Regions from separate parts of the Delftia sp. WSY_10 genome, predicted to be linked through region 2. Evidence: riboswitches for the same ligand, from Rfam matches in the RefSeq annotation. Region 2 holds a riboswitch; the other holds the start of a gene.
What was found. Region 2 has a riboswitch for thiamine pyrophosphate ahead of ACF8ML_RS13740 (hypothetical protein). Riboswitches for the same ligand answer to the same signal wherever they lie in the genome.
Positions count from the first base shown of each region.

Region 1: it holds a riboswitch for thiamine pyrophosphate, as region 2 does, so the genes downstream of both, thiC (phosphomethylpyrimidine synthase ThiC) here and ACF8ML_RS13740 (hypothetical protein) in region 2, are expected to answer to the same signal.

Region 1 is NZ_JBICKY010000057.1:232,516-241,047, reverse strand. Features, by position in the region: gene ACF8ML_RS26930 (inositol monophosphatase family protein) at 78-992, opposite strand; gene ACF8ML_RS26925 (RNA methyltransferase) at 1,209-2,036, shown strand; gene cysE (serine O-acetyltransferase) at 2,072-2,896, shown strand; gene ACF8ML_RS26915 (nitroreductase) at 2,960-3,622, shown strand; TPP riboswitch at 3,685-3,810, shown strand; gene thiC (phosphomethylpyrimidine synthase ThiC) at 4,076-6,019, shown strand; gene ACF8ML_RS26905 (IclR family transcriptional regulator) at 6,045-6,845, opposite strand; gene ACF8ML_RS26900 (sugar ABC transporter substrate-binding protein) at 7,117-8,139, shown strand; gene ACF8ML_RS26895 (sugar ABC transporter ATP-binding protein) at 8,157-8,532, shown strand, end outside.
Region 2 is NZ_JBICKY010000031.1:31,028-39,559, forward strand. Features, by position in the region: gene ACF8ML_RS13735 (acyl-CoA reductase) at 1-1,068, opposite strand, end outside; gene ACF8ML_RS13740 (hypothetical protein) at 1,065-2,183, opposite strand; TPP riboswitch at 2,250-2,341, opposite strand; gene ACF8ML_RS13745 (DUF418 domain-containing protein) at 2,402-3,451, opposite strand; gene ACF8ML_RS13750 (TetR/AcrR family transcriptional regulator) at 3,448-4,074, opposite strand; gene ACF8ML_RS13755 (CocE/NonD family hydrolase) at 4,126-5,955, opposite strand; gene ACF8ML_RS13760 (MarR family winged helix-turn-helix transcriptional regulator) at 6,172-6,672, shown strand; gene ACF8ML_RS13765 (amidohydrolase family protein) at 6,679-7,566, opposite strand; gene ACF8ML_RS13770 (tannase/feruloyl esterase family alpha/beta hydrolase) at 7,762-8,532, shown strand, end outside.

The DNA of each region.
Region 1 (8,532 bases), on a different contig from region 2:
AAGCGCACCGCACCCACGCCCAACGAAAAACAGCCCCTAGAAGGAGCTGTTTTAAAGAGAGACAGGAGAAGCCGAAATCAGGCCTCAGGCTGCTGCTCAGATTCAGCAGCCTCAGCCTCAGCAGCCGGAGCCGCCTCACCCGAATCCGCCAAAGCCTGCCGCACACCCGCCTTCTCCCCAGCCGAAGCAAACTTGCTGTACTTGCCAACGATGCCGACCAGCGCACCATAGATGCGCGGATTGCCCGCCAGGCATTCCTTCTGCTCCAGGAAATCCGCCTCACCCGTGAAGTTGCCGACCAGGCCACCAGCCTCGGTCACCAGCAGGCTGCCGGCGGCCACGTCCCAGATCTGCAGGCCGCTTTCAAAGAAGCCATCGGCAAAGCCGGCTGCCACGTAGGCCAGGTCCAGCGCGGCGGCGCCGGGGCGGCGCACGCCTGCGGTTTCCTGCATCACGTCGCCCAGCATGTTCATGTACTGCTTGAAGTTGTCGCCACGGCGGAAGGGGAAGCCGGTGGAGATCAGGCTGTCCTTGAGCTGGATGCGCTTGGACACGCGGATGCGGCGGTCATTCAGGTAGGCGCCGCGGCCGCGCGTGGCCGTGAACAGGTCGTTGCGCGAGGGGTCGTACACCACGGCGTGCTCCACCTTGCCCTTGAAGGACAGGGCAATGCTCACGCAGTACACGGGGAAGCCGTGGATGAAGTTGGTGGTGCCGTCCAGCGGATCGATGATCCAGACGTAGTCGGAGTTCTTGGCGCCGAACTCGTTGCCCGATTCCTCGGCCAGGATGCCGTGGCCCGGGTAGGCGCCCAGCAAGGTTTCGATGATGGCCTGCTCGGCCGCCTTGTCCACCTCGGTCACAAAGTCGTTGACCTGCTTTTGTGCGACACGCACGGATTCCACGTCAAGAGCCGCGCGGTTGATGATGGCGCCGGCGGCGCGTGCGGCCTTGATGGCCACGTTGAGCATGGGATGCAGGTTGGTCGACATAGATTGTGAGGCGTTGGCGGAGCAGCGGCTGTGCAAGGAGAGGACGGTCCTCTCTGGCAAAAGCAGGCTGTTTGACGCGGGTAAGAACGGAAAAAGCCGCGTCCGGCGATGCGGGGCGGCGACAATAGCGCGCAATTTTACCCGCCTTGTCCGTTTTGTGCTGCGCAACCTGTCCCGTCTTGGGGGCTCTGCCGGCGCCGGCAGGCCAGCGACGCCATGAAAACCCGATTCGTACTGATAGAAACCAGCCACGCCGGCAATGTGGGTGCCGCCGCCCGCGCCTTGAAGACCATGGGCTTTGACGACCTGGTGCTGGTGCGCCCGCGCTGGCCCAACGTGCTGCGCAAGGAAGAGACCATCCAGCGGGCCAGCGGCGCGCTGGACGTGCTGGGCAATGCGCGCGTGGTCGAGACGCTGGAGGAGGCGCTGGACGGCATCAGCCACCTGTGCGCCACGGCCATGACGCCGCGCGACTTCGGCCCGCCCACGCGCACGCCGCGCCAGCATTTCGAGCTGCTGCTCAGCGGGGCGCTGGATGTGCTGGCTGCGCCCGATGAGGCCGATGCGCCCGATGAAGCGGCGCCGCCCACCGATGCATCCGTGTCCGCACCGGCTCCCGCGCCGCGCTGCAACCAGTCCGGCGTGGCCTTCCTGTTCGGCTGCGAGCGCTTCGGCATGAGCAACGACGATGTCTACCGCAGCGATGTGGCGCTGTCGATTCCGTCCAATCCGCAGTTTGGCTCGCTGAACCTGGGGGCGGCCATCCAGGTGGTGGCCTACGAGTGGCGCCAGGCGCTGGGCGGCTTTCCCGTGGTGGAGCACACACCTGCGCCGCAGCGTGCCGACGCAGCCCAGGTGGCCGGCATGCTGGGCCATTGGGAGCAGGCGCTGGCGCATATTGGCTTTCTGGATCCGGCCGCGCCCAAGAAGCTGATGCCGCGCCTCAACCAGCTTTTCAACCGCTCGCAACTGACCGCCGAGGAAATCCACATCCTGCGCGGTGTTGCGAAGGCCATGCTGCAGAGCACCCCACCGAAACGCTAGACTGAGCGGTCTTGTCAACAATAACCAGCCCCTAGATGCTTGACCGCCTGCGCTCCGATATCCAGTGCATCCTCGACCGCGACCCTGCGGCACGCAGCACCTGGGAGGTCATCACCTGTTATCCGGGTCTGCATGCGATCTGGCTGCAGCGCCCGGCGCACTGGTGCTGGAACCATGGCCTCAAGTGGCTGGGGCGCTTCATCTCGCACATTGGCCGCTGGCTCACGGGCATCGAGATCCACCCCGGCGCCGTCATCGGTGAGCGCGTCTTCATCGACCACGGCATGGGCGTCGTTATCGGCGAGACGGCCGTGGTCGGCGACGGCTGCACCATCTACCACGGCGTGACCCTGGGTGGCACCTCGCTGTACAAGGGCGCCAAGCGCCATCCCACGCTGGGCCGCGATGTGGTGGTCAGCGCGGGCGCCAAGGTGCTGGGCGGCTTCGAGGTGGGCGACGGTGCCAAGATCGGCAGCAATGCCGTGGTCATCAAGCCCGTGCCCGCAGGCGCCACGGCGGTGGGCATTCCGGCGCGCATCATCGCCAGCAAGAACGGCCACAGCGCCGACGTGACCGAGCACGACCCGGCATCGGCCAAGGCCGAGTCCATCAAGGTCCCGGCCTCTGCCGCGCCCCAGCCGTTCACGGCCTACGGCATCACCCAGGAAATGGACCCCGTGGCCCAGGCCATGCGCGGCCTGAGCGACGGCGCGGCCGCGCATGAGCAGCAGATCGCGCTGCTGTGGGAGGCCATTGCCAAGCTCTCGGCCGGCAGCAAGGTGGGCGACTGCGTGCCGTGCGAATCCGAGCGCCCGCAGGCCTTCCAGAAGGACAAGATCGACCAGATCATGGGCAAGTAGGCCTGCACAAGATCACCAAAGATCCCCCAAGATCCCCTAAGAAGACCGGAGACTCCGACCAGCATGAACGTTGAACAGGCCTTGCATGCGCGCCGCTCCGTGCGCGCCTTCCTGCCCCAGTCGCCCGATGCGGCGCTGGTGCGCACCCTGATGGAACAGTCGGCCAATGCGGCCTCGGGCGGCAACCTGCAGCCCTGGCGCGTGCTGGCGCTGACGGGCGAGCCGCTGCAGCAGCTGCTGACCGCCGTTGCCGAAGCCGAGCCCCAGGACGCCCAGCCCGGCCTGTCCTACCCGCCCAATCTCTGGGAGCCCTACCGCAGCCGGCGATTTGCCAATGGCGAAGAGCTGTACCAGTCGCTGGGCATTCCGCGCGACGACAAGCCCGCGCGGCTGGAGCAGCTGGCGCGCAACGGCCAGTTCTTCGGCGCGCCCGTGGGCCTGATCGTGGCCGTGGACGAGCGCATGGGCCTGCCGCAATGGGTGGACCTGGGCATCTACCTGCAGTCCTTCATGCTGCTGGCCTGCGCCAATGGCCTGGCCACCTGCGCCCAGGGCTTCTGGCGCCGCTACAACGACGCCGTGACCCAGGCGCTGGCGCTGCCCGAGGGCTACCACGTGGCCTTCGGCATTGCGCTGGGCTACGAGGACAAGAGCGCCCCCATCAACGGCTGGCGCGCCACGCGCGCTCCGCTGGCCGAATGGGGTGCGCTGCGCGGCTTTGACTGACGGCGGCGCATGGCCCCTGGGCAAACCCGCAGGCGATGGGCCGCCAACCATCCCCTATACTTGCCGCTGCTCCGGGGTGTGCTGATGCACTGAGATGCCAACCGGTCCATGCGCTGCATGGGCCAGGCGGCGAACCCGACGAACTTGATCCGGTTGATACCGGCGGAAGAAGAGCGGGACCCTGAAGCGGGGCCGAAGTCAGAGGATGGAAGTCCGCCACGGCGGATACACGCAGGGCCGCAACGGCCAGGCAGGCCACCATCCGATGCGCATCGACCCTTGCCAACCAAGGCTGCTCGTGCGCCTTGGCGTGCGTGGCAACCAGGGGCCAAGGCCATACGGCCCTGGCAGGCCCACACTGGCATAGCCCGGTGCGCGGCCTTTGGCACAGCCCAAGGAGTGTCCGGTTCCCGGAGCGTTGTTGATCGACGCTTTGAACGCAAGGAACCCGACATGAACGCTCCCGATTCCATCTTCACCCCCGCAGCCGGCGAAGCTCCCGACGCACAGCGTTTTTCCGACCTGCTGGCGCAGTCGCGCAAGCCGTTCCCGGCCTCCACCAAGAGCTATCTGCAAGGCAGCTTGCATAGCGGCCTCAACGTGCCCGTGCGCGATATCCAGCTGACCAATGGCGAGCAGGTCAGCGTCTATGACACCTCGGGCCCCTACACCGATCCGGCCGTGGCCATCGACGTGCGCAGCGGCCTGCCGGGCGTGCGCAATGCCTGGATCGAGTCGCGCGGCGACAGCGAGTACTACGCCGGCCGCCTGCGCCAGGCCCTGGACGACGGCGGCAAGCGCGGCGAGGAAGACGAGCGCGTGGCCCGCCTGCGGGCCGAGGCCGCATCGCTGCAGCGCCAGCCGCGCCGCGCCAAGAGCGGTGGCAACGTCACCCAGATGCACTACGCGCGCAAGGGCATCATCACGCCCGAGATGGAATACGTGGCCCTGCGCGAGAACGGCCGACGCGAATGGATGGCCGAGTACCAGCAGGACGCCGCGCGCGAGGCGCGCCTGGCCGGCAACGGCCTGGGCGCCGCCATCCCCAAGATCATCACGCCCGAATTCGTGCGCGACGAAGTGGCGCGCGGCCGCGCCATCATCCCGGCCAACATCAACCACCCCGAGATCGAGCCCATGGCCATCGGGCGCAACTTCAAGGTCAAGATCAACGCCAACATCGGCAACTCGGCCGTCACCTCCAGCATCGAGGAAGAGGTCGAGAAGCTGGTCTGGGCCATCCGCTGGGGCGCGGACAACGTGATGGACCTGTCCACCGGCAAGAACATCCACACCACGCGCGACTGGATCATCCGCAACTCGCCCGTGCCCATCGGCACCGTGCCCATCTACCAGGCGCTGGAGAAAGTGGGCGGCATCGCCGAGGACCTGACCTGGCCCATCTTCCGCGACACCCTGATCGAGCAGGCCGAGCAGGGCGTGGACTACTTCACCATCCACGCCGGCGTGCGTCTGGCGTACATCCACCTCACGGCCCAGCGCCGCACGGGCATCGTCTCGCGCGGCGGCTCCATCATGGCCAAGTGGTGCATGGCCCACCACCGCGAGAGCTTCCTGTACGAGCACTTCGAGGACATCTGCGACATCATGAAGCAGTACGACGTCAGCTTCTCGCTGGGCGACGGCCTGCGCCCCGGCAGCGCCTCGGACGCCAATGACGAAGCCCAGTTCGCCGAACTCAAAACCCTGGGCGAGCTGACCCAGCTGGCCTGGAAGCACGACGTGCAGACCATGATCGAAGGCCCCGGCCACGTGCCCATGCACATGATCCAGGCCAACATGACCGAGCAGCTCAAGCACTGCCACGAGGCGCCGTTCTACACCCTGGGCCCGCTGACCATCGACATCGCCCCCGGCTACGACCACATCGCCAGCGCCATCGGCGCGGCCATGATCGGCTGGTTCGGCACCGCCATGCTGTGCTACGTCACGCCCAAGGAACACCTGGGCCTGCCCGACCGCGACGACGTCAAGCAGGGCATCATCGCGTACAAGATCGCAGCCCACGCGGCCGACGTCGCCAAGGGCCACCCCGGCGCCCGCGCCCGCGACGACGCGCTGAGCCAGGCCCGCTTCGACTTCCGCTGGCAGGACCAGTTCAACCTGGGCCTGGACCCCGACACCGCCCAGGCCTACCACGACGAAACCCTGCCCAAGGACAGCGCCAAGGTGGCGCACTTCTGCTCCATGTGCGGCCCCAAGTTCTGCTCCATGAAGATCACCCAGGAAGTGCGCGAATTCGCCGCTGCCAAGGGAGTGGCCGAGCAGGAAGGCATTGCCGCCGGAATGCAGGCCAAGGCCGAGGAATTCAACCGCGCGGGCGGGGAGTTCTATATCCCCATCGTGGCGGCCAGCAGCGATACGACGGCGCGTTGACGCCAGCCGGCAGGCTGCGCGCGGCTCACTGGCCGTCGCGCGGCTGCCGGTTCAACGACAACTCCTGTGCCGCCTGCAACAGGCATTCGCGCGCTTCATCCAGCGAAGGGCCCGCATGTCCATCGATGCGGCGGATATAGGGAGATGTCAGCACGGCCAGGGCCTGACCGTCAGGTCCCAGGATGGGGCAGGAGATGTCCACCACGCCATAGGACTGCAGGCTTTCGCTCTGCCTGTAGCCCGTGCTGCGTATCTGTTCCAGCATGTCGTGCAGCTGTGCCTCGGGCAGATGTACCTCGCCTTCCAAAGGCGCGTGCTCGGCCAGCATCTGCGTGCGGCGTTCGGTTGTCTGGCAGGCCAGCAGCACATGGCCTGACCCGGTGTCCAGCAGCCCGACGCGTGCGCCCAGCCTGATCGACAGGCCCCAGTTCCCGGGGCCGGGGACCTGGGCCACGATCAGGACATTGCCACGGTCGTAGAGGCCCAGGTGGCAGGACTGCTCGGCCTGGCGCGCATAGGCATCCATGACGGGCAGCGCCTGGGTCACGAGGCGGTTGACGGGCGGGTGGCGGTGCGCCAGCGCGAACATCTTGAGGCTGAGCGCATGGCGGTCGCCGCCGGCTGAGCGCATCACATATTGCCGGGCCACCAGCCGCTCGAGCATGCGGTAGATCTCACTGGGGCCCCGGCCCAGTTCCTTGACGATCTCGGCCCGCGTCAGTCCATCGGGGTGCTCGGCCAGCAGCTCCAGGATGTCCAGCCCCTTGTCCAGTGCCGGCGCGCGGTAGCGCTCGCTGTCTTCTGCGTTGTCCAGTGCTTTGCTCATGCGTGCAGATCTTACGTTCGGGATAGGACAAGTCCTGTTTTTGCTGCGGACCTGCGCAAGCGGTGCGTGGGCTGGGTAAACCATAGCTGCCGAAGTGAGGTTTATTTATAAATAATTAATTCATGGATGAATGAATTGCCCCAGCGATGTGCCACGCGCCATCGGCAAAAAGGCGATCCAGCGGCACCGCCGGAGTCCCGGCACACATGAGGAGGCACTTTCCATGGCTGCACTGCACGGCGTTTTCCAGGTTCCGGCCGGATGTTCCGCAATGGTTTGCCGGCTCATGTCTGCTGTAGCCGCGCTGGCTTCAGTGGCGGCGCTGGCAGGCGCGGGGCCGGCGCTGGCGGCGGAACCCGGCCCGGAGCAAGGCAGGATCGGGGTCAACCTGCCGCTGCTGACCTCGCCGTTCTGGCAGGCCTACAACGGCTACCTCCCGCAAATGGCGAAGGCCATCGGGGTCGACATCCTGGCGCCGGTGAACTCCAACCAGGACCCGGCCCAGCAGATCACCGACGTGGCCAATCTGATCAACCTCGGCGCCAAGGGGTTGGTGGTGGCGCCATTGGATTCGGCGGCCATTGGTCGCGCGCTCGCCTTGGCCGAGCAGGGGAAGATTCCTGTGGTGGCGGTGGACGTGGCGCCTACCCGGGGCAAGGTGGCGATGGTGGTGCGTGCCGACAACCGCGCCTATGGCACGCGGTCCTGCCAGTACCTGGGCGCGCAGGTGAAGGCGGGCAAGGTGGTGCAGATCATGGGCGACCTGGCATCGGTCAACGGCCGTGATCGGGCCGAGGCTTTCCGCAGCTGCATGAAGGATTTCCCGGCGCTGCAGGTGCTGGAGATTCCCGCGGCCTGGAAGTCCGATGCCGCCGCCGCCGCGCTCGATGGCCTGCTGTCCGCGCATCCGGACCTGAAGGGCATCTACATGCACGCAGGCGGTGTCTATCTGGCGCCCACGCTGCAGACGCTGCGGCGCAGGGGGCTGCTGCATCCGGCCGGCGATCCGAGGCACATCGTGGTGATCAGCAACGACGGCATCGCGCAGGAGCTGGATGCCATCCGCAGGGGCGAGATCGACGCCACCATCTCGCAGCCCGCCGATCTTTACGCAAAGTACGGCCTGTACTACATCAAGGCAGCGCTGGCAGGGCAGTCGTTCAAGCCCGGACCCACCCCGCATGGCAGCCGCATCGTGGAGGTGGCGCCCGGCATTCTGGAGGACCAGTTGCCCGCACCCGTGGTGACCCGCGAGAACGTGGACGACAAGTCGCTGTGGGCCAACCAGCCATGACGATACTCCCCGGATTCATGGCTGACAGACCGGGCACGCCGGTGATGGAGGCGCGTGGGCTCGGCTTGCGTTTCGGCTCCACGACGGCCTTGCACGATGTGAGCCTGGCGGTCATGCCGGGCGAGTCGCATGCACTGGCTGGCCGCAACGGCGCAGGCAAGTCCACCTTGGTCGCCTTGCTGACCGGCCTGCACCAGCCCGGCACGGGAAGCATCCGCTTCAACGGCCAGCCCGCGCCTGCGGTGACCGACCGCATGGCCTGGCGCCAGCATGTGGCCTGTGTCTACCAGCATTCGGCCATCATCGGCGAGCTGTCGGTGGCCGAGAACCTGTTCATCAACCGGCAGCCGCTGCGCCATGGCTGGATTTCCTGGCGCGTGCTGCGGCGCGAGG
Region 2 (8,532 bases):
GCCCTCCTCCAGCTCCAACGGCCGGCGCGCAAAGCGCCGCTGCAGGTTGGCCAGCTCGGCCGCCAGATAGTCGGCAAAGGCACGCGGCGGCACGGGGGCACCGCGCTCCACGTAGAAGACATGGGGCGAGTAGCAACCCTGCTGGTCGTAGCGCATCACGTCCCAGGCCGCCAGCCGCGCCACGGCGGGCGCCTTGAGCGTGTCCAGCGCCTGGGCGCCCACCATGCCGAAGCCCAGCTTGTGGCCATGCGGCAGAAAGCGCGTGGTCACGGGCAGGCGCTGGCGCAGCGCCTGCAGCGTCTGGTTGCCGCCGTAGGCGAGCACGGTGTCGGCCTCGGCATGGAGCGCGGCGGCTCCACCGCCATCCACGCCATCGGCGCCATCCGCCCCATCCACACCACCCGCGCCGCTCCACCACACCACGGCCAGGCAATCGGCCAGCGGCGGGTGCACCTCGGCCAGCAGCCGTGCGAACCAGCCCGCGAACAGCGGCTCGGCGCTGGCCAGCTTGCCAATGGCGGGCGCCTTGACCAGCAGGCCGCAGACCAGGCTCCACAGGGACAGCGCAGGCACATTGCCGGCCCAGCTGTGCATCAGCAGGTCGGGCCCGAAGGCGCGCACCGCGCCGCCCTTGGGCGCGGGCTGGAAGCCGTCCAGCACGGCCGGGTTGGCAAAGTCCTCGGCCACGAAGCGCCGCAGCTGCGCGGCGCGGAAGGTCTTGAAGAAGCCCGTCAGCCCCAGGCGCACCATGTCGGCGTCATAGCCGCTGACCACGGGCAGCCAGGCCTCGGCCTGGCGCCGATAGGGATCGCTGCGGTCCAGCAGGCGGGCAATGGCACGGTCGATGGCGTCGATGATCTCGGCCACGGGCATGGCCCTGAGGTGGCGGTCGGCGGCACGCCGCACGTGGGCCGCCAGCGCATGCATCTGCGGGCCGGTCAGCAGGGGCACGGAGACTTCCAGCCGCACGCCGCCGCGTTCGAAGGGCAGCACATGCCACTGCACCTCGTCCTCGCGCAAACCAGGCAGTTCGGGCAGGTAGCCGGCCGTGATCCGCTCGATGGTCATGCAGCAGCGGCCTTCACGAATTCATCGACCGCCAGCGAGCAGCCCTTGGCCGCTGCGCCCTCGGCACGCCCCAGCAACAGGAAACCGCTGTTCTCGCCATGGCCGGCCCACAGGCCCACGTCCTCGGTGAGGATGGTGGTGACCGCGTTGTAGTTGGCCAGGTCGCAGTGCACGAGAATGCCGCGCTCGCCGGGCGCCACGCTGCGGCCGGTGACGGGCTCGACCAGGCGCGAGCGTATCCAGTGCGGCCCCGACTTGACCGACGGCAGCGTGGCATTTCCGTCGTCATAGAACTGCGTGCTCAACTCGGTCATGCCGTACATGTTGATGCAGTGGCTTCGCGGCACGCCCAGCAGCCGGGACAGGTCGGCGTAGAAGTCCTCCAGCGGCAACTCGCGCGACTGGCCCTTGTAGCCGCCCGTGTCCAGGATGCGGCTGCCCGGCGGCAGGCAAAAGCTGCGGCCTTGCTCGCGCAGTGCGTCCATCACATGCACCAGGCTGAAGCTGGCGCCCAGCAGCGCATAGGGGCGGCCGCTGCGCTCGGATTCCTCCAGCACGGCGCACAGGCCGGGCATGTCCAGGCCGTCGGGGGTGAGGAAGTAGCGGCTGTCGGGAGTGCCGAATTCCGTCTTGGCCAGCGCCAGGTAGTGGGCCAGCGAAGAGTTGGGCATGGCCTGCTCGTCGGGAAAGAGGATGCCCATGGGCAGGCGTTCGTGCCCGGCCATGAAGCGCTGCGCGAAGTTGCGCGTCATCGACGCATCGTAGACATCGAGCGCGGGATGGAAGTGGCGCCCGCGCGCGGACAGTCCCTTGGCCTGGCCCGTGGTGCCGCTGGTCATGAACACGCGCTCCGCGGGCGAGGCCGGCTCGCTGCGCAGCTCCATGGCCTTGAACGCATCGATGGGCACGGCGGGAATGTCGCTCCAGGTCTTCACATTGCGCAGCGTGGCGCCGCGCCGCTGGCAGAAGCTGCGAAACGGCGCATTCGATTCGTATTGGTAGGCGAACAGCCGCAGGGCCAGTGCATCGAACTGCTCGTCGGTGCAGCCGTCCATGGCAATGAATGCAAGCAGGTCTGCGACCAGAGAAGCCGCCTGGGGCCGGGCCTTGTCCATGGAATTCCTTCGAGAGCTGGGACGTGATGCTCCGAAGGCGCCCCGCCCGTGGCGCATGGGCGGCCACGCAGGGGTGCAAGCTCTTCTTCCGCCGGAATGACCCGGTTCAAGTTCTCGGGTGTGGATCTCAGCACTGGCGTGCACCCCGGAGCGGAGGGCTATCTTACAGCAGGGTCGCCAACGCCGCAGGCCCGGGGCCATCGCCCTGCAAGACTGCGTCAACCCAGTGCCGTCAGCCGCCGCATCACCCATTCCACGGGCCCCTGCGCCACCTTCTTGCTCCAGGCCCAGGCGGCCAGGCTGGCGATGATCACGTACAGCGCGGCGGCCACGGCCACTTCGCGCAGGCTGCGCGATCCGTCCAGCGCGCCCATGGCCTCCAGCAGCCCCATGCCGATGAGGATGTGGGCCAGGTACAGGGTCAGCGTCATGCGCCCGGCCGGCAGCAGGCCGCGCCACGGTCCACCGGGCCAGCGGTCGGCCAGCCGCAGGCAGGCGCCGATGGCAATGCTGGCGCAGCCCAGGCCCATCAGCAGGTAGGCAGGGCCGGGCGGCATGGGGCCGGTGGCCAGCCAGGGAGCCCATTCACTCTGTGCCGCAAGTGCCGAGACGGCGCAGGCCAAGCCCACCATCGCTACACCGCAAGCCACCAGACCCCATTGCACCCGCGGCTCGGCCAGCGGCAGGCGCGCCAGCAGCATGCCGCAGAGGAAGAACGCAAACCAGGGCAGCACCGGATGGAAGCCGTTGAACAGCAGGTTGCGCGCAAAGCCGGCCGGCTCCCACAGGCCCTGGTAGGACAGGCTGGCCCAGTCCCAGCCCTGGCTGTAGTCCAGCTGCAGCAAGGCCCAGGCGGACAGCATGGCCACGGCCGCCATGCCGGCCAGCAGCGCCCTTGCGCCGGCCTGCAGCCAGGCGATGGCCAGCACGAAATACACCGCGTAGTAGTGAATGATGTCGGCCGGAAAGATCACCAGGTTCATGCCACCGGCCACCAGCAGGAACAGCGCGCGGCGCAGCGTCCAGAGGCGCGCCGTGGCCGGCTCCAGCGAGCGCGTGGCCAGCACCAGGCCCAGGCCTGCCAGCACCACGAAGGTGGCCGAGGCCTTGCCCTCCAGGAAATGGAAGAACGACAGCAGCCAGCCCGGCTCCTGCAGCGCGGGATGCATGGCCTGCTTGAAGTTGACGAACACCATACCTGCCAGCGCCAGGTAGCGCGCCAGGTCCAGCCCCGCCAGGCGGGCGCCCCTGCCGGTGGCATGCCTCATGTCGCGTCTCCCCGTGCCTCGCCTCCAAGAAGGCAGGCCAGCAAGGCGGGATGCAGCACATCGACCCCTTCATCCGCCCCCGCGTCTTCTTGCGGCGTCACCGCCAGCGCAAAGCGCAGCGCATCGCTTTCCACGGCATCCAGCAGCAGTTGCGCGGCCAGGCGCACGGGCACGGCGGGCCGCAAGAGGCCCTGCTGCGCCCCGCGCTCCATGAAGCCTGCCAGGCCGTCGAGCATGCGCCTGCGGTTGGCCTCGAAGGCCGGCGCCAGGCCCGGCGAACGCGCGATCTCGGACAGGCACTCGGCGCTGAGCACGGCCCATTCCCGCTGACGGCACAGCGCCTGGTAGGCGGCCAGGAATTGCGCCACCACCGGCAGCGAAGGGGCTGCGGCCCGCTCCAGCGCCTGAAGCAAGGGCAGCAGCTCGGTCTGCTCCTGCGTGGCGACCTCGGCAATCAAGGCCTGCTTGCTGTCGAAGTGGTTGTACAGATTGCCCAGGCTCACCGAGGCAGCCTGCGCGATGTCGCGCATGCTGGTGCAGTGAAAGCCGCGCTCCACGAAACACTGCAGGGCGGCCTCCACGATGACAGCCCGGCGCTCGCTGATGTCTTCTTTCTTTTTCATGCCCCGAATGATGAACGAACGTTCATTCATGGTCAACACCGGGGCATGAAATCACAGCGGCGGCAGGGGGCCCACGCCCGAAGGAACGGCCTCCTCGTTGGGCCTGCAGGGCTGGCGCAGCATGCGCCGGCAGTCCGGCAGCTGCCGCTCATGGGCATAGGCGATGTGGCCCAGCACGATCTTCGACGGCCGGCTGCGGTCCAGCCAGACGGTGTTGGTCGAAGGCGTGGACAGATGGTCGAAGGCCCAGTACCCGGTCTGCGAAGGCGTGTCCAGGGTCACGCGCAGGCTGGAGCCCGCGCGGAACACATGGGCGAATTTCTGGATTTCCACGCGCATCAGCGTGGGCTCGCCGGGGCGCAGCGGGCGCACGGCGGCCTCGGTGAAATCGCCCCAGGGCCGCAAGGCGGTGGAGCGCTGGCCGTCCAGCGCGCGCATGGAAGCACGCAGCCAGCCGCGCTGCACGAACATCTCCTGGCCGTCGGGACGCACCTCCGAGACGGTGACCTGCACATCGGTATCGCCGGCCGTGGCGCTGAGCCACAGGTCCAGCGAGGCCTCGCCATAAAAGCTCAGCGCGCGCGGCAGCGGGGCCGTGGTAAAGCGCAGCAGGCCCTGCCCGGCGGGGCTGGCCATCCATTGGCCCGCGCCGGACTCGGTGTCCGCGTCGGGATGGTTGGCATCGGCGCCCGGCAGCGGGTAGCGGTAGCTGGCCGATTGGCGCTCGGCCTGCGGGGGCGCATCGCCCAGCCCGCCGCCCGGCTGCAGCCACAGCGTCATGGGCGTGACGCGCACGGGCAGCCGGTCAAAGCTGGCCACGGCCGAGGGGCGCAGCTGCCCATAGTCGCCCCCACCGTTCATCCACTGCATTTCCTGCGCCAGCAGCACGCGCGGCGTGTGCTCGAAGCCATTGCTCTCGCCCTTGAGAAAGCGCGCGTAAAAGCGCTTCATGGTCTCGCGAATAAAGGGGGCGCTGTCGGTGTGATGGTCGCCGTTGGAGCTGATCAGCCACATCTTGTCCGGGGCGATGCTGTCCTCGTAGTAGCCCATGCGGGTGCCCACCTGCTCGTCCTGCCAGGACTGGGTGCCCAGCGTGGGAATGTCGATGCGGTGCGTGGTGTACATGGCGCTCTTGCGCGCGTAGCGGGCGCCGAAGAAGCGGTCCTCGTCCAGCCAGCGCGCCATGTCCAGGTCGGGGCGCTGGATCTTGCGGATGTTGTCCTCCACCACCTGGGCGCATCCGGTATCGCCGTCCAGAGCCTTGGCGTCCTCGGCGGCCTTGCGCCATATCGCGGGGAACTGCCCCCACCAATTGGCGGGAAAGCCGATGTTCTGGATGCCGCCCGGATAGGCCACGTCGCGGTAGGGATCGGCCACGTTCTTGCCAGGAGCAATCGCCTTGAGGCTGGGCGGACGCTGGGCCGCCACCCACAGCTGGTCGTAGCCCGAGTATGAATAGCCCACCATGCCCACCTTGCCCGTGGACCACGCCTGGCGCGCAGCCCACTCCACCGCGTGCGCCCCGGCCGCGCCCACGGAGGCGTCGGCCCACTGGTTCTCGCCCGTGGAGCAGCCCGTGCCGGGCACGTTCAGGCCCATCACGGCATAGCCTTCCTTGGTCCATTCCTGGGTGGTCTGGTCCGTGACCGAGCCCGATCCGTAGCCGTCGTACTCCATCAGCACGGGAAACGGCCCCGGCCCCTTGGGAAAGACCACCGAATAGCGCATCTTGTTGCCGTCAGGCAGCTGGATGTAGCCCCAGATGCGCGGCCCGGGGTTGGTGCTGCCCGAAGAGCCCCCGCCGCAGGCCGCAAGGCCCAGGGCAAGGGTGGCGATGCCGGCCGCGCCGAGCCACGCGCGGGAATGGCGAAAAGTCATCATGGATGGTCCTCCTGGTTGCTGATGCAGTCATGCCCGCAAGGGGGCAGGCCGCAATGTAGGACCGTCCGGACGCATGGCGCACGCGCAGGCTGAAGGGGGGCTGAAGCACGCCTGAAGACAGGCTGAAGGCGAACGCGGACAATCGCCACGGCCTTAGGCCCCGGACCACGGCAGCCGCGCGTCACACTATGATTCGATTTTCAGTTCCTTGACCCCATGCCCCGCGCCCGCACATCCAAGCCCGCTCCGTCCGAAGAGAACACGGCCCCGTCCGGCACCACAGCGCCGGGGCCGTCCATCGACGCCTCTTTCCTGCACACCCTGGTCGGCTACAACGCCCGGCGTGCCTCGATGTCCATCATCGAGGTGTTCGTGGAGCGCATGGCCACCCACGATCTCAAGATGGTGGAGTTCTCCGTGCTCTCCCTGGTGTCCCACAACCCCGGCATCACCTCGCGCCAGCTGTGCACGGCGCTGGACGTGATGCCGCCCAACCTGGTGGGCCTGATCGCCGCGCTGGAGCGGCGCAAGCTCATCGAGCGCCGCCCCCATCCCACAGACCGCCGCGCCGTGGGCGTGCACCTGACGCCGGCCGGCGCCGAACTCACGGCCCAGGCAGAAAGAACGGCGGCCCAGCTGGAGATGGATGCCACCTACCGCCTGACCGATGCCGAGCGCAAAACGCTGATCCAGCTGCTGCAGAAGATCTACAACTGAGCGCGCTCAGTCCGCCTTCTGCGCGGCGGGCCGGTCCAAGCCCAGCAGCCGCACCGCATTGCCCTTGAGGATGCCGGGCATCACCTCGGGCTTGAAGCCGGCTTCCTGGAAATCCTTCATCCAGCGCTCGGGCGTGATCAGGGGATAGTCGCTGCCGAACAGCACGCGGTCCCTGAGCAGGGTGTTGGCGTACTGCACCAGCTGCCGGGGAAAGTACTTGGGGCTCCAGCCCGACAGATCGATCCAGACATTGGGCTTGTGCAGGGCCACGGACAGGGCCTCGTCCTGCCAGGGAAAGCTGGGGTGGGCCATCACGATCTGCATGTCGGGAAAGTCGATGGCCACGTCGTCCAGGTGCATGGGATTGCTGTAGGCCAGGCGCAGGCCGCCGCCGCAGCGCATGCCGCTGCCAATGCCGCTGTGGCCCGTGTGGAAGATGGCCGGCAGTTGGTACTCGGCCACCACCTCGTAGATCGGCCAGGCCATGCGGTCGTAGGGATGGAAGCCCTGCACCGTGGGGTGGAACTTGAAGCCCCTGACGCCCTCTTCCTCGATCAGCCGCCGCGCCTCGCGCGCACCCATGCGGCCCTTGTGCGGATCGATGCTGGCGAAGGCCACCATCATGTCGCTGTTGGCCCGCGCAGCCTCGGCGATCTCCTCGTTGGGAATGCGGCGCCGGCCCAGCTGCGATTCGCTGTCCACCGTGAACATCACCAGGCCCAGGTTGCGCTCGCGGTAATAGGCCACGGTCTCGGCGATGGTCGGGCGCCGGCCGTTGCCGAAGTACTTGTCGGCGGCGCGGTCGTACTCCTCGCCGTAGTTGTCGAACGGGTTCCAGCAGCTCACCTCGGCGTGCGTGTGAATGTCGATGGCAATGAGTTTTTCGTGGTCCATGTCTGTCTCCTGTGCGGCCTGCTGCCTGCCCCGCAATCAAGGGGAAGTCCCAATAAGAAATTCACAAAGGCCGCTTGAATTGGTTATTAAATATAACCAAAATCGCGGCCATCAGAAAGCGATGCAGATGCAGGCAACGGCTGCCACGCAACGGATTCGCGCTGAGGCTTTACACCACCTTCCGAGGAGACACACATGGACAGAAAGATCCACAAGACCCGTTCCCGCGCCTTGCCGGCCGCGCTGGCCGCCGCCCTGCCCGCCCTGCTGCTGTCGGCCTGCGGCGGCTCGAGCGACGGCATCGCGCAGCTGGCCGAGGCCCGCCCCGCCACGCTGCTGTCGTGCACGGACCTGGCCGCGAAAATATCCTTCCCCAACACCCGCATCACCGCCGCCGAGACCGTGGCCGCCGGCACGCTGGCGGTGGCGGGCAAGCCCATTGCCGAGCACTGCCGCGTGACCGGCCGCATGCACGAGCGCGTCAGCACCGTGGATGGCCAGAACTACGCCGTGGGCTTCGAGATGCGCCTGCCGCGCGACTGGAACGGGCGCTTCTTCTACCAGGCCAACGGCGGGCTGGACGGCGTCGTGAGCACGGCCGTGGGCGCGCTGGGCGGCGGGCCGCTGGGCAACGCGCTGCAGATGGGCTTTGCCGTGCTCAGCTCCGATGCCGGGCATGCAGGCAGCCTGGGTCCCTTCTTCGGCCTGGACCCGCAGGCGCGGCTGGACTATGGCTACCAGGCCGTGGGCAAGCTCACGCCCATGGCGCGCAGCGCGCTGCAGACGGCCTATGGCAAGGGGCCTGACCGCTCCTACCTGGGCGGCTGCTCCAACGGCGGGCGCCACGCCATGGTGGCGGCCTCGCGCTATGCCGACCAGTACGACGGCATCATCGCCGGCAACCCCGGCACGCGCCTGCCGCTGGCGGCCATTGCCAACATTGCCGGCGCCCAGGGCTATGCGAAG